Regions from separate parts of the Streptomyces sp. NPDC048637 genome, predicted to be linked through region 2. Evidence: riboswitches for the same ligand, from Rfam matches in the RefSeq annotation. Region 2 holds a riboswitch; the other holds the start of a gene.
What was found. Region 2 has a riboswitch for cobalamin ahead of thiI (tRNA uracil 4-sulfurtransferase ThiI). Riboswitches for the same ligand answer to the same signal wherever they lie in the genome.
Positions count from the first base shown of each region.

Region 1: another riboswitch for cobalamin. It lies ahead of AB0C46_RS28095 (ABC transporter substrate-binding protein); the one in region 2 lies ahead of thiI (tRNA uracil 4-sulfurtransferase ThiI).

Region 1 is NZ_JBEZHQ010000027.1:3,642-11,344, forward strand. It holds gene AB0C46_RS28085 (ABC transporter ATP-binding protein) at 1-344, opposite strand, end outside; gene AB0C46_RS28090 (iron ABC transporter permease) at 341-1,456, opposite strand; gene AB0C46_RS28095 (ABC transporter substrate-binding protein) at 1,453-2,472, opposite strand; cobalamin riboswitch at 2,514-2,695, opposite strand; gene AB0C46_RS28100 (hypothetical protein) at 3,048-3,788, opposite strand; gene AB0C46_RS28105 (serine protease) at 4,124-4,924, shown strand; gene AB0C46_RS28110 (serine protease) at 4,946-5,752, shown strand; gene AB0C46_RS28115 (MFS transporter) at 5,840-7,045, opposite strand; gene AB0C46_RS28120 (ATP-grasp domain-containing protein) at 7,078-7,703, opposite strand, start outside.
Region 2 is NZ_JBEZHQ010000043.1:22,433-30,135, forward strand. It holds gene AB0C46_RS34570 (enoyl-CoA hydratase/isomerase family protein) at 1-304, shown strand, start outside; gene mmsB (3-hydroxyisobutyrate dehydrogenase) at 301-1,254, shown strand; gene AB0C46_RS34580 (enoyl-CoA hydratase) at 1,251-2,042, shown strand; gene cobF (precorrin-6A synthase (deacetylating)) at 2,277-3,095, opposite strand; gene thiI (tRNA uracil 4-sulfurtransferase ThiI) at 3,092-4,453, opposite strand; cobalamin riboswitch at 4,614-4,832, opposite strand; gene AB0C46_RS34595 (helix-turn-helix transcriptional regulator) at 5,090-6,103, shown strand; gene AB0C46_RS34600 (multidrug effflux MFS transporter) at 6,496-7,703, shown strand, end outside.

The DNA.
Region 1 (7,703 bases), on a different contig from region 2:
GTGTCGCCGTCGAGCAGCCGTTTGTGCGGTGTGCGGCCCATCGCGACGACCTCCCGCACGGTCAGGTCGAAGTCCGCACCCGACTCCTGGACCACTGCGGCCAGCGTGCGGGCCAGCCGGCGCACCGGCAGTGACCAGGCGTCGGCGCCGTCCACGCGTATGCACCCGGCGTCGGGGCGCAGGACGCGGTAGACGGCGCGCAGGAGGCTGGACTTGCCACTGCCGTTGGGGCCGACCAGCCCGACCACCTCACCCGGCCGGGCCGTCAGCGAGACAGCACGCACCAGGTGGTGTGCGCCGGCGGTGAGAGTGACGCTCTCCACGGCGAGTTCGGTCGCGGTCATCCCACTCCTCGGTCGGTGCTCCGCCGGGCGTCCCGGCGCATCAGCCACAGGAAGAACGGCCCGCCGCACAGGGCCGTCAGTACGCCGGCGGGGATCTCCATCGGGGCGGCGACCGTCCGTGCCGCGACGTCGGCCCAGATCAGGAACACCGCTCCGGCCAGCGCGGCCGTCGGCAGCACACGGCGGTGGTCACCGCCCACGAACAGCCGCACGATGTGCGGCAGCATCAGCCCGACGAAGCCGATCGGCCCGGCCGCCGCCACCAGCACTCCGGTGACGAGGGAGAGCAGGACGAACATCCGGGCCCGGAACCGGGCCACGTCCAGCCCCATCGTCGTGGCCGCCTCCTCGCCCGCCAGCAACAGGTTCAGAAACCGGGCCTGGACCAGCAGGACGACGATGCCCAGCAGCAGCGCCGCGCCCGGCAGCCACAGCGTGTCCCACTGCGCGCCGCCGAGACCCCCCAGGGTCCAGGCGAGGACCGCTCGCGCCTCGTTGCCCCGGTCGGTGGTCAGCAGCAACAGGTCCATCACCGCGGTGAGGACGGCCGCGACCGCCACCCCCGAAAGCACCAGCCGCGCGGACGTGATGCGCCCGCCCGCGCGGGCCGTCGAGTACACGAGGAGGAGCGTCAGCAGCGCCCCGGCGAACGCGGCGGCCGACAGCGACACCGGCCCGAACAGGGTCACCCCGAAGACGATCACCATGACGGCGCCCAGGGACGCACCCGAGGAAACCCCCAGCAGATACGGCTCCGCCAGCGGGTTGCGCACCAGCGCCTGCATGGCGGCGCCCACCACAGCGAGCCCCGCACCCGTCACCGCCCCGAGCAGCACCCGTGGTGCCCGTACCTCCAGCACGATCGTCTCGCGCGCCTTGGACCAGACCGGCTCCGACCAGTCGGCGCCCAGCGCGTGCGTCACGATGCCCCACACCTCACCGGGCGGCACCTGCACCGACCCGATGGCCATCCCCGCCGTGACGGACAGCAGCAGCAGAGCACCGAGGACGGCGAGGGCGACGGCGAAGGACCATCGGCGCGGCCGGTCCGCACCGCCGCTGCCGCCTGCGACCGGAGTGGTGGGGGGAGCGGTCTGTGCAGGGGCCGTCACCGGAACCTCTCCGGGTGCAGCCCGCGGGCCAGGTCCTCGACCGCGTACGGCGCTCGGACACCGACCAGCGTGGCGGTCAGCGGCAGCACGACGAACCGCTTGTTCTTCACGGCGGGGACGTCGGCGAGGGCGGGCTGCGAGAGCAGGAACTTCTTCTTCTGCTCGACGCTTCCGGTGCCCGCGTAGTCATAGATCGCGATCACCTCGGGCTTGCGGGCGACGACCTGCTCCCAGGACGCGTCACCGAAGACGTCGTCCAGGTCCGCGAACATGTTCCGTCCGCCGGCGAGCCGGATGAGCTCGGTGCCGAGGCTCTTGCCGCCCGGGGTGAACGCCGTCTTGTCGCCGCTGTCGTACACGAACACCGGCACGGCCGGTGCGCCCTTGACCGCCTTTTCCGTCTTGGCGATCCGCCCCTGGAGGTCGGCGACCAGCTTGTCGGCCCGCTCCGGTACGCCGAAGATCGTGCCGATGGTGCGGATCTCGGCGTAGATGTCCGTCACGGACACCTGCTTCTTGCCGCAGTACTCGCGGTTGAGGTAGGTGTCGATACCGGCGTCGGTGAACGCCTTGCGGGAGCGGCCCTCGTTCTCGGCGAACGCGCTGCCGTAGCCGCCGTAGACGAAGTCCGGCTCCTTCTCCAGGACGGTCTCGAACGACGGTTCCTTCTTCGCCAGCTCCGGCAGGGAGTTGAAGTCCTTTTTGAGCTGAGGAAGGACGGCCGAGTCAGGGAAGGACGTTCCGGCCATCCGCTCCTTGAGCCCGAGCGCGAGCATCAGCTCGGCCGGGTGCTGATGGATGGTGACCGCCCTTGCCGGCGGCCTCTTGTAGGTCGTACGGGTACCGCAGTTGTCGATCGTGACCGGGAAGCCCTTCGCCGGGGAGGCGGCGGGCTTCCCGTCTCCGGGGCTGCCCGAGGTCGTGCCACAGCCGGACAGCAGGGCGGCGGCCGCAGCGGCGGCGCACAGGGCGCGGCGGAGCGGAGCAGACGGGGGAGAGAAAGAGGGACGGGGCATGCGGTCGTACACGTAAAGCCTCCTGGGGAGTCCGCGCTCCTCGGAACGGGCCCGCGACAGGCCAGTTTCCTGACTCCCGGATCGACGTTCCCCCCGCCTTCCCGCGCTGCGCGCAGTGGCGTTGTCGAGGGTCCACTCCCCGGTCACAGTGGCGGGACCGTGCCGGATTCTCACCGGCTTCCTGTCTCCCGTCGCGATGATGACCAGGTGATATTACGTTTCCTTGAGTCGCGGACAAAAGGGCGCGAGGCGGACGGCCAGAGTGACCCGGTCGTTGTCTTGTTGTTGCCGATAACGCAGCGTGGGGAATCTGCGTGCACCGGGAAGGCCGGCAAGCCCTGAATCCGATCGATATCACCGCGCCTCATCTCGGCGGCCCTTCGCCGTGGACCGGTGTGGACTCGAACACGGAGGCCAACGTGTTCTCGACGGTTGTGGAGCTGCCGACGAGTGAACTCGGCGCCAACCCCGAGATCCGTATCTGGGGCCGTTGCAGCGTGCGGAGGGACGGCCGGCTCGTCCATGCCGACCGTGCGGGCCACCCGTCCGTCAGCAGCTTCTTCAACACCGACGAGTCAAAGGTGGCGGCGTCCGGGCCTTGGCTGCTGCGCCGGGAATTCCTTCGTCGGGCAGGTCCGGTGCCGGAGCAGGGCAGCTCCCGCTGCGACGGTGCCGAGCATGCCGACCAGCGCGACCGGCAGGGCCAGGATGGCGAAATACCCCAGTACGGGCTCGCCCAGCAGGCCGATCCCCCCGCCCACCAGGGCCCCTGCCACGATGATGACGGGCAGGGCCTTGGGCAGGGCCCGCAGGGTCGCCTCGCGCGCGGGGGCGAGATGGTGCTGGAGCGTCACGCTCACGGTGCGCCGGATCATGAAGAAGGCGAGGAGCGCGCAGCCGGCCCAGCCGGCCCAGCCGGCCCACATCCAGGGGGATTCGAGGGTGCTGCGGCAGGTGCCCGGCGTCCCTCCGCCAGGTTCGGCCCAGCTCGCGCAGGGGTCGAAGGTGTGATCCCACGACAGGAAGCAGAACACCAGCGCGAGGATGGCCGGCACGAAGGCTCCTCCGGCCGCGGCGACCGCGGTTTCCTTCACGCGCCAGTGCAGGGGCGGCAGTCCGCGCTCGACCGCCCAGGAGGTGGCGAGCGCGTCCACGTCGTCCCCGATGACCGCACCGGCGTCCCGGCCGTCGTGTGCTGCGGCGGTCAGGTCGGCGGCCAGATCCTCGGCCATCTCGGCGGCTGTGTCCTCATCGACCCCGAGGCGGCGCCATGTCGCCATGGCCTGGGGGATCACGGTTTCGACAGTCGGCGTCATGGTTTCTCCGCGGTGTGGGTGACTGGGGATCGGCACATGCCCAGCACGCAGCTGAGCCACTGGGCGCGTGGAGCGGATGCCTCCTCCATGGCGCACTATCTTACACAGCAAGAGTCATGCGGTGCAGGGGAGTGCGGTGCGGGGGAGTGGGGTGCGGGGTGGCACTCGACGGGCACGCCCATGTGATCTTGTTCGTCGGCGGCCCTTGATCGGTCAACGGCCGTTGTCCGGCGGGCAGTTCTCGCCATGCGTGGCCCGTCCGCCGTGTCAGGCAACCGCGCTGCCCTCCACAGCCTCTCCATGGGCGACTTTGTTCGATCGCCAATGGAGGCTCCATGAGCAAAGCGAGAAGGCGCCACGGCATCGTGGCGGGCGCGGTCCTGGCGGGGGCGGCGCTGGTGGTGTCAGCCACCCCGCCCGCCGCCGCGGTCGTCGGGGGAGACCGCGCCGAGATCAAGAAATATCCCTGGACGGTCGCTCTGACGTCGCAGGACGTGAAGGAAGCGGAGTGCGCGGGCACGCTGGTCGCGCCGCGCAAGGTGCTGACCGCGTCCCACTGCGTGAGCCCGGCCACCATCGAGGGCGTTCGTGTGGTGGGCGGGCGGGAAGACCTGCGGGACACCCGCAAGGGCACCGTCCGCAAGGTGGCGAAGCTGTGGATCCATCCCAAGGCCGACACCGAAGGAAACGGCGCCACGTACGCGCACGACCTCGCCGTCCTCACCCTCAACGCCCCCATGCCGTACCGGACCCTGCCGCTCGCCACCCCGGCACAGCAGAAGCTGTACGAGGAAGGCACGCCCAACAGGGTCCTGGGATGGGGCTCCACGACGGGCCGCGACGACGACCGCCGGGTGCCGCCGCTGCAGACCGCGCTGATCCCCAACAGGGGCGACGAGCAGTGCATCACGGCGTACGGCACCCGCAGGTACAACAAGGCCTACACGATGTGCATCGGCTACCCGGCGGGCGGAGTCAGCGCATGCAGCGGGGACAGCGGAGGACCGGTCGTGGTGAAGGGGCGGCTCGTCGGCGTCATCAGCGGCGGCGGCAGCTGCACCAGCCGCCTCTACCCGGGCGTCGCCGTGAAGTCGGCCGCCTACTACCCGCTCCTCCAGAGCCGGATCGCCGGATAACGGGAAGCAGGGAGTATTCAGATGACACGACACAGGTACCTGCGCCGGTCGGCCCTGGCATGTCTCACGCTGCTCGTCGGCGCCGGCTTCGCCGTGCTGCCGGCCCCCACCGCCCAGGCCGTCATCGGCGGACAGAAAGCCGGCACGGCAGCGGCACCATGGACCGTCACGGTCAACCTGTGGCGGCAGACCGACACCTATCCGCGTTCGGGGCAATTCTGCGGCGGCACCCTGGTCACTCCGACGAAAGTCGTCACCGCCGCGCACTGCGTCGTTGACGAGGCCCCCACCGATCTGGGGGTGGTCGCCGGCCGTACCGACCTGCGCCACCACGAGGGCCGGATGCGCAAGGTGACCAAGGCCTGGATCCATCCGCGCTTCGGCCGCCACCTGGAGAACGATGTCGCCGTCCTCACGCTCGATAGGCCCATGCCCCCGAAGTACACCCCGCTGCCCGTGGCCACGGCTGCCGACCTCGGTCTGTACCGCCCGGGCACCGGCGCCCGGGTCTACGGCTGGGGCCTGCTGGACAACGAGGACCGCCAGGCGAACGTGCTCCGGTCGGCGCACCTGCGGGTCCTGCCCGACCGGACATGCCAACGGCTCAATCCCGGGGGCGACTTCGGCCCCACGATGCACGTCTGTGCCAACAACGCGGTCACCGGCGCCCACCATGCCGAAGGCGACAGCGGAGGCCCGCTCGTCGCCGGCGGCAAGCTGATCGGGATCGTCAGCTGGCTGGCCAAGAGCAATGCCGCCACCCCCACGCCCGGCGTCTACACCCGGGTCGCGGCCTTTTCCCAGGAGATCACCCGGCAACTGCGGTGAGGGACGCGTCGTGAGGCGGGGCGGCCGGTCAGCCGGCCGCCCCGCCTCCTCCGGAGAAACGCACGCGCCCCGGAAATGCCGACAAGATCAGCCGGTTCCCCTCGTCAAGTCCGGCCGGCGGAGCCGGGCGAGGAGGAGGTGGGCGGCGGCAGCCAGGAGGGCCAGGGCCAGGCAGGCCGCCCAGACCGCGGTGGTGCCGTCGAAGGCCCCGATCAGCTGTGAGCTGAGCAGCGGTGCCAGGGCCACGGAGACGCTCCACACGGAAAGGAACCAGCCCTGGTAGGCGCCCTGTTGGTGGGGTGGCGCCAGGGCGGCGACCAAGGTCATGCAGGTCGGCCAGATCACGATCTCACCCAGGCTCCACAGCACCACGGTCGCCGCGTACCCCGGCACGGAGTGGACGGCGGCGGTGCAGCCCAGGCCGATACCGGTGAGCGCGCTGGCCGCGGCCAGCGCGAACTCGGGGCGCAGACGCCCCGCGAGGCGGGTCAGCGGTATCTGGAAGACCGCGATGACCAGGCCGTTCATCATCATGGCCAGTCCGTAGGAGGCCGGGGAGAGCCCGTCGGCCGTCATCGTCAGCGGCAGGGCGACCAGCGGCTGCTGGAACAGTATCCCCAGCAGCAGCACCGAACCGAGCAGCACCAGGAACGGCCGGTCGCGGTAGACGGCCCCGGCCGGCAGGGCCGTGGTGCCGGGGCGCGGCCCGGTCGGCTCCGGGCGGGTCTCCGGGACGCAGCGGTAGACCACGGCTCCCGCGGCCAGGTTGGCGACCGCATTGACCGCGAACAGCAGGAAGAAGCCGTGCTCGGCGGCGATCCCGGCGCTGACCGCGGCGACGGAGGACCCCAGGTTGGTGCCCCAGTAGAGCAGCGAGAAGGCCCGGTTCCGGTCCTCCCCGGCCACCAGGTCCGCAACGGCCGCCGCCCGCGCCGGCCGGGTGGCGTTCAGCCCCACCCCCACCACGAGCGTGCCGACCAGCACCATGGCCTGGGTGCGCGCCGTGCCGAGTGCCAGCATGCCGACCACGGCCAGCACCTCGCTCGCCAGCAGGACCGACCGCCGGCCGAGACGGTCCGCCAGCACACCGCCGACCAGCGAGGCGATTCCGCTGCCGACCCCGAACACGGTCAGGGCCACACTGGCGAAGGCGACCGAGTACCCGCGCACGCTGGTCAGGTAGATCGCCAGGAAGGGCAGCACGAACCCGCCCGCGGAGGTGATGAGGGTCTCGCCCCAGAGCCACCAGAACGGGCGCGGCAGCCCGCTCAGGGAGGTGCGGAGCCCCTTCATGAGCGTCCTCCGGCGGTACGGCTGCTGCGTGCTCAGCTCTCCTCCTCGTACTCGACGTGCAGGGTCCGCGCGAGGTGGTCGCGGAACTCCACGGTGGCGGCGTCCGACTCGTGGTGGGACAGCACGATGGCCGGGTACCCGGCCCAGTCCGGGTAGGGGCGGAGCAGGTCACCGGGGCTGACGGTCTGCACCACGTGGTCCACCCGGGGGTCGGCGCGTACGGCGTCCAGCCCGCGCACCCGGACGATCCGTCCGCCCTTGCCGACCGGCACCGAGTAGGCCGCCGCGTGACCGGTCGGCACCGGCTCCTGGCTCCAGCAGACCGGCTCCTGGCCCAGGTGGATGCGCAGCGCCTCGGCAGCCAGGTCGATCCCCCCGGCGATGTGCGTCAGGTAGTGGTTGACGCCCGCGCCGCCGATGCGCGCGGCCATCTCCAGCAGGACCGGCCGCACGCCACCGACCAGCCGCAGCTCCGTGTGCGTGGCGCCTTCGGTGACACCGAAGGCGTGGTGCGCGCCGACCACCTCCTCCTCGATCGCGGCCAGTACGTCCGCGGGCAGTCGGGCGGGCGCGCGTACCGTGGTCTCCTCGAAGTAGGGCCCGGTCATCTCCCCCTTCCACTCGATGGCGCAGACCCGCACCCTGCCGTGGTGGACGA
Region 2 (7,703 bases):
GCGCCAGGCCCGGCAGCTCGGGCCCCTGGAACGCGTGCTGGAACAGGAGTACCGGATCTCCTGCGCCGCCCTGTCCTCGCCCGACCTGACCGAGGGCATCCGGGCCCAGGTCATCGACAAGGACCGGGCCCCGAAGTGGTCACCGGGCACGCTGGCCGAGGTCAGCGACGCGGACGTGGACCGCTTCTTCGCACCGCCCGAACTGTCCGCACCGTCCGCACAGTCCGGACCCGGACCCGGACCCGGACCCGGACCCGGGCTCGGACTCGCCCCACTCGCATCGGCGCAGGAGGTGCCCTGGTGAACAGCGACACCCGCACCATCGGCTTCATCGGTCTCGGCCACATGGGCGGCCCGATGGCTGCCAACCTCGTCAAGGCCGGCCACCGCGTGATCGGTTTCGACCTGGTGCCCGGCCTCCTCGCCGCCGCTGCCGCCGCCGGAGTCGAGGCCGCCGGCTCGTCGGTGGCGGTCGCGACCGCGGCGGACGTGGTGATCACCATGCTGCCCGCGGGGCGTCATGTCCTGGCCCTGTACCGGGACGAGGGGCTGCTGACCGCCGCCCGGCCCGGCACGCTGTTCATCGACTGCTCGACCATCGACGTCGCCGATGCGCGCTCCGCCCACGAAGCCGCCGTCGCCGCCGGGATGCGCGCCCTGGACGCCCCTGTCTCCGGCGGTGTGGTCGGCGCCGAGGCCGCCGGCCTCACCTTCATGGTGGGCGGTGCGCAGGCCGAGTTCGCCGAGGCCGAGCCGCTGCTCGCCGCGATGGGCCGGAAGGCCGTGCACTGTGGCGGGACCGGCGCGGGACAGGCCGCGAAGATCTGCAACAACATGATCCTCGGCATCTCGATGATCGCTGTCAGCGAGGCCTTCGTCCTCGGCGAAAGCCTCGGCCTGTCCCACCAGGCGCTCTTCGACGTGGCCTCCACCGCGTCCGGCCAGTGCTGGGCGCTGACCGTCAACTGCCCCGTTCCGGGACCCGTCCCCACCAGCCCCGCCAACCGCGACTACCTGCCCGGTTTCGCAGCCTCGCTGATGGCCAAGGACCTCGGCCTGGCCGCCGGCGCCGCACGGGCGGGCGGCGTACCCGCCGAACTCGGCCTGAAGGCGGCGGAGTTGTACGCCGCGTATGCGGCGGGAGGCGGCGCGGACGAGGACTTCTCTGGGATCCTGCGGACCCTGAGGGACGAAGCCACCACCGAGCACAGGACCGGACCCGAGAACTACGAGAAGGGCGGCACCCCCGCATGACCCCTCCCCAGGAGACGGCGTACGAGACCATCCTCGTCGAACGCAAGGGCCGCACCGCCCTGGTGACCCTCAACCGCCCCAAGGCACTCAACGCCCTCAGCCTCCAGGTCATGACCGAAGTCGTCGCGGCCACCGAGGCCCTCGACCGGGACCCGGACGTCGGCTGCCTCGTCCTCACCGGGTCGGCGAAGGCGTTCGCGGCCGGAGCCGACATCAAGGAGATGGCCCCGCAGGGCTATCTCGACATGTATCTCAGCGACTGGTTCACCGCCTGGGACCGGCTGGGCGGGCTGCGCACCCCGACAGTCGCGGCCGTCTCCGGCTTCGCCCTCGGTGGTGGCTGCGAACTCGCCATGCTCTGCGACATCCTGCTGGCCGCCGACACCGCCGTGTTCGGGCAGCCGGAGATCAAGCTGGGCGTCATCCCGGGCATCGGCGGCTCCCAGCGGCTGACCCGCGCCGTCGGCAAGGCCAAGGCGATGGAGATGTGCCTGACCGGTCGCACCATGGACGCCACCGAGGCGGAGCGGGCCGGCCTGGTCTCCCGGGTCATCCCCGCGGACGACCTGCTCGGCGAGGCCCTCGCGGTCGCCGAGACCGTCGCGGGAATGTCCCTTCCCGTAGCGATGATGGCGAAAGAGGCGGTCTCCCGGGCCTTCGAGACGACCCTCACCGAGGGCGTCCGCTTTGAACGGCGGCTGTTCCACGCAGTGTTCGCGGCCGCGGACCAGAAGGAGGGCATGAGCGCCTTCGCCGACAAGCGGCCGCCGGAGTTCCTCCATCGCTGAGTGGCGGACCGCCTTCGGCGTGGGCCCATGCCTCAGGGCGGGGCCCACGCCGAAGGTGAAGCGGGCGCCTGATGCTGCCGTCACCGCGCCGTGGGGACGGCCCGAGAACGGGGGCGGTGGAAGCGCACCGGCGCCTGACACGGGCATCAAGTGGCCGCGCACCGCAGCACAGCCGGCCGGGGGCCGGGCATCAGGAGGCAGCTCACGGCAGCGGGAGGTGACGGCAGAGCGGAGCTAGCAGGAGGCCGTTGGACCGGCACCTTCCGACGGCTCGGGACCGTCGTCGCGCAGCAGACAGGCATCCATGATCCAGCCATGACGCTCCCGGGCCGCGGCACGCAACTCCAGTACCCGGTCGGCGGCTTCGGCCAGCGGACCGGAGACCAGCAGCTCCTCAGGTGTGCCGACATAGGCGCCCCAGTACATCCACCAGCCCTCCTCCCGGTGGGCGGTGAGCGCCGCACCGACATCGAGCATCACGGCGACGTCCTCGCCCGCGGCGAGCCCGGACCCGGCGACGTGACGCCCGGGGGCGATCCGGACCGGACGGCCGAGCCGGGTCAGCGTCGTACGGTGGCGCGCGGCCAGCACCGAGACGCTGCTCACCCCGGGAATCACGTCGTACGTGAAGGGCACCGCACCCCGGGCGGCGACCTCCTCCAGCGTGTCGATCGTGCTGTCGTAGAGCGCGGGGTCACCCCACACCAGGAACGCGCCGGTCCGGCCCGGTGCCAGCTCGTCCCGGAGGAGCCGCTCGTACAGGGCGGCGCGGCGGTGGCGCCAGTCCACGACCTGCGCCTGATAGCCGGCCGGGCTCGCGGGGGAGCGGTCGCGCCGCGGGTCCTCGGCCTCGACCACCCGGTGCCCGGGGCCGGCGTGCTCGGCCACCAGCTCCCTGCGCAGCCGGGTCAGTTCGGACGCCCGCGCGCCCTTGTCGAGCAGGAAGAACACCTCACAGTCCCGCATGGCCCGCACGGCGGCCAGCGTCAGATGCTCCGGATCTCCCGAGCCGATCCCGATCACACGGATCCGCCGCAGGCCCTCCCCGGTCATGACGGCACCGCCCCGGACGGCTCCGCCGCGCACACGGCCGGACCGGGGCGGCCGGACGCGGGTCCGCCGTCCGGGCCGTCCGCGCAGGCCTCCCCGTCCCCGTCGTCCGCGCCGGTCTCCCCGTCCCCGCCGGTCTCTCCCGGGTACATGACCTGCACCTCACGCAGCAGACCCGCCACCACGTCGTCCAGGTCGAGCCGCTTCTCCACTGTGCGCAGGCCCGTCAGCCCGGCCCGGAGGGAGACCCGGGGCGGGGCGAGGAGCTTGCAGCAGTCCTCGTCCGGCAGCACGGAGATCTCCGCGGTGCCGATGGACCGGGCCTCGTCGATGATCTCCTGCTTCTCCCAGCCGACCAGCGGCCGCAGCACCGGCAGGGTGGCGGCCTCGTCGACGGCGGCCATGTTCGCCAGGGTCTGGCTGGCCACCTGCCCCAGGCTGTCGCCCGTCACCAGGGCCTCGGCACGGGGCCGGCCCGCCAGCGCGGAAGCGGCGCGGACCATCAGCCGTCGCTGTGCGACGACCTGAAGCCGGCCGGCCCCCGCGATGGCCAACTGCTTCTGCGCGTGGCCGAGGGCGATGACATGCAGTTGCCCACCGGGCTGGTAGCGGTTGAGTTCCCGGGCGAGCGCGTAAGCCTTGTACACGGAAGCGGCATTCGTGTACGGAGCACCGGTGAAGTGGACGAAGTCGCAGCGCAGTCCGCGACGCATCGCCCGGTAGGCCGCCACCGGCGAGTCGTAGCCACCGGAGAGCAACACCAGGGCGCGTCCGCTGGAACCGACGGGCAGTCCGCCCGGCCCCTGGTGTCGGGTCCAGGAGACATAACTCTCCTTACGATCGATCTCGACCGAGACCCGCACATCCGGGCTGGAGAGATTCACCGGCAGACCTCCCAGAGCTTCCTGGACCCGCGCCCCGAGAAACCGCTCGAACTGCGACGAGGTCATCTCGAAGCTCTTGTCCCGTCGCTTGACCCGCACGGCGAAACTGATCCCGGGCCGCTCGGCCCGGACGCCGGCGAGCGCGTCCACGGCTGCCGTGGTGAGGTCCGCCACGGTGCTCGGGACGCGCAGGGCGGGCTCCACCGAGTTGAACCCGATCACCCGGCGGGCGCGCTCCACAAGGTCCTCCAGCGGGACCTCACCACCGAGCACGGTGACGTCCTGACCGGACTTGATCCACGTGGAACCGCCGATGCCCTGCAAGGCGCTGCGGAGGTTGTCGTGCAGCCGCTCGGTGAACCGGTGCCGGTTGCGGCCCCTGAGGAAGATCTCACCGTGCTTGAGCAGGACACAGGGCCCGCCGGGGCGGGGCGTTCCGGGGGAGGGGACGGAGGGAATGCTCGGATCGCCGGGCACGAAACTCTCCTTCGCGAGTCGTCGTGAGGATCGTGAGGACCGGTCCCGAGCCGTGAACGGGAGGCGGGCCCGCCCACTCCTGCCCTGGGCAGGGTGGGGAGAACGCACCACTCGCTCTACGTCCCGCTACCGGGTCGCCGTGGATACGTGCGCGGTGATCGCACCCCGCACGAGCAGTGGCAGGTCTTCGGACTCGTGGGCACCTCCCGAAGGACGGGACACCTACTGGCCGTCGCTTCCCGGGCCACACACGGACCCAGTGCTTCATGACGGCGGTCGTTCCCACTCACCGCTGCGAGGCAGTTCCGGACTCCCACCGGCTTCCCTCTTACGACACCCCGACTGGCGGGCGGGGCGAACCAGCTGCGGGTCCAGGGTAGACAAGCCGGCGCGGGGTCCGTGTCGGGGAGGCGGGTGCCTGCGACGCCGGTGTTCCTCTTGGCCGGCCCTCATCCGCTGCGCTGGCCGAGCGCGCCGAGGAGGTGCCCGTGCGCCAGGCAGTCCTCCCCGTCCAGGCACGAGGCGTAGGCCCTCCGCAGCACGGTCGTTGAGGAGCAAGGCCGGCCGGTGCGCGTGCCGTGCAGCCGTCTTCATGAACACGCTCCAGGTGCTGGGGGAGGGGTAAACTGCCCGCTCGTGACCCGGGTTCACCAGCTCGCCGGCGCGGTCGGTTCCGCCGCGCTGGATGCGACGTACGCGGCGTACTACGCGTCGATCGCACAGGCCGACGAAAGCCGCGACGGCACCGTCCGGCACCGGCTCCGTCCGGAGGTCGGCGACGGCACGATCGAGGTGACGTCGTTGCGGAGCGGGTTCCACATCGTCCGCTACGACGTCGCTTTCGCCGGAGGGCACCAGGTCGGGTACGCCTTCCCGGGCGACCACTTCGAGCTGGAGCACTGCGTCGACGGGCGCATGCACATCAGGGACGCCACCGCCGGCGCCGGCGACCTGCACGCCCGCTCGGTGTCGCTGAGCCCCCGTTGTGCCACCGAAGGCGTCGTCGCACACGGCGACGCTGAGCGGTACCGGGCGGTGTCGATCACCGGGTCCTGGACCGGGCTGGAGTCCTACCTCGGCGGTCTCGGCACAGGCGCCCTACCGGCCATCGGACCGGAGAAGGCCGCGCGCGAGCGGTATCTGGGCCGGTCCGCCGCGTTGCGCCCGGTGGCCGGTCCGCTGGAGGAGATCTTCCTGCACCGGCGCTCGTCCCCGGGGCGCCCGCTGTTCATGGAATCGCGGCTCGTGGCGGCGCTGGCCGCACTGATCGACGGGCTCACGGTCACCGCGCCGCCCGCAGACGCCCGGGACCGCGCTCTGGACGACCACGAGGTGGCCGCCTTGCGCCGCGTCCCCGAGCTGCTCTGGCGGGAACGCCACGCACCGCCGACGCTGGCCGGTCTGGCCCGTGCGTCGTCGATGTCGGTCCGGCGCCTCGGCACCGGGTTCCGCGCGCTGTACGGGACGTCGGTGAGGGAGTACCACCGACGCCGCTGCCTCGACCGGGCCGCGGCTCTGCTCGTCGAGACCGACTGGCCGGTGGCCCGGATCGCGCACGAGGTCGGCTACGCCTCACCCAGCAATTTCGGCTACGCCTTCCGGCGCGACCGGGGCACCACCCCCGCCCGGTTCAGGCGGGCGCACTCCTGACACCCGTCGGGGCAGGCACCGCGCTCCACATCCCCGGCCCCCTCGCTCCACACTGCGGCGCGGCCCCGGCACCGACGATGTGAGACGCAGCGGTCGCACCGCCGTCGCCTTGTCGTGAGCATCACCTTCGGCGCCACGCTTCGGCATGACCTTCGGCGTCACGTTCGGCAGGAACTTCGGCGTCACGTTCGGTATGAACCTTCGGCGTCGCCGACCGGACAGATTCCTCCATCGCCGAGGAGCGGCAGCGCCTCGACCGAATCCGGTCGGTGGCAGCGACGGCCCCGGCGCGGCCATGTCCACAGCTGCGACACGACGACAAACGCGACAGAGGGGAGTCCTTCCGTGCGATCCAGGTATCGCTCACAGCAGGCACCCTCGGATGGAGACCGATGACCGTCAGCATCGACACCGCGAGTGCTCGGACCGGAACGGGGCGACTCGTGCTCGTCCTCGGCGGGCTCTCGGCGGTATCGCCGTTCGCGATCGACATGTACGCGCCCGGCTTCCCTCAGATCGTCACCTCGTTCGGAACCTCGAAAACGGCCGTTCAACTCTCCCTGACGGCCTGCCTCGCCGGGCTCGCCGTCGGCCAGGTCGTGCTCGGGCCGGTCAGCGACGCGATGGGGCGACGACGCCTCCTCCTGGCCGGCTCCGGCCTGTTCACCGCGTTGTCCTTGGTCTGCGCGTTCGCTCCGTCCATCGCCGTGTTCGACGTGGCCCGACTGCTGCAAGGCATCGCCGGCAGTGCGGGGATCGTCATCGGACGGGCGGTCATCAGCGACCGGTTCACCGGCACCCACGCGGCCCGTCAACTCACCACGCTGAGCGTGACCGGGTCGACCGCGCCGATTCTGGCGCCGGTGGTCGGCGGCCTCATGCTCGGCGTCGGCTCGTGGCGTCTGGTGTTCGTGGCGCTGGCCGTGACCGGGCTGCTGTTGTGGGCCGCGGTCTGGTCATGGGTTCCCGAATCGCTGCCCATCGAGCGGCGCCGGACCGGCGGTCTGCGAGCCGTGTTCGCCGCGATGGGCGGATTGCTCCGGCGTCGCGAACTGGTCGGCTACCTCCTCGTCATGGGAGGTGGCCTGGCCGCCCTGTTCGCCTACATCACCGGCTCGCCCTTCGTCTTCGAAGGCATCTACGGCTTGTCGCCCACGGTGTACAGCCTCGTCTTCGCCACGAACGCCGTCGGCACCGTAGTGGCCGGAACGATATTCGGGCGGCTGGCCGGGCGCGTACGGCTCAACTCTCTGCTCGCCATCGGCGTGGCCATCACCGTGCTCTCCCTGATCACGCTGGTGACCCTGCTCGCCATCGGCATCAGCACGTTCCCCACCACATGGGCCTGCCTGTTCGGTCTGACGTCCGGCTTCGGACTGCTGCTGCCCGCGTCGACGGCCATCATCCTCGCGGTCGGCAGCGATGCCCCCGGAGCCGCCTCCGGCCTGCTCGGTGGCGCCCAGTTCGTGCTCGGCGCGGTGGCCGCACCGCTGCCCGGCGCTCTGGGTAACACCACCGCCATGTCGACGGCGGTCGTGGTGCTGGGCTCGGTACTCCTCTCTGCGGCAGCTCTGATCACGCTCGCCCGACCGTGGCAGGG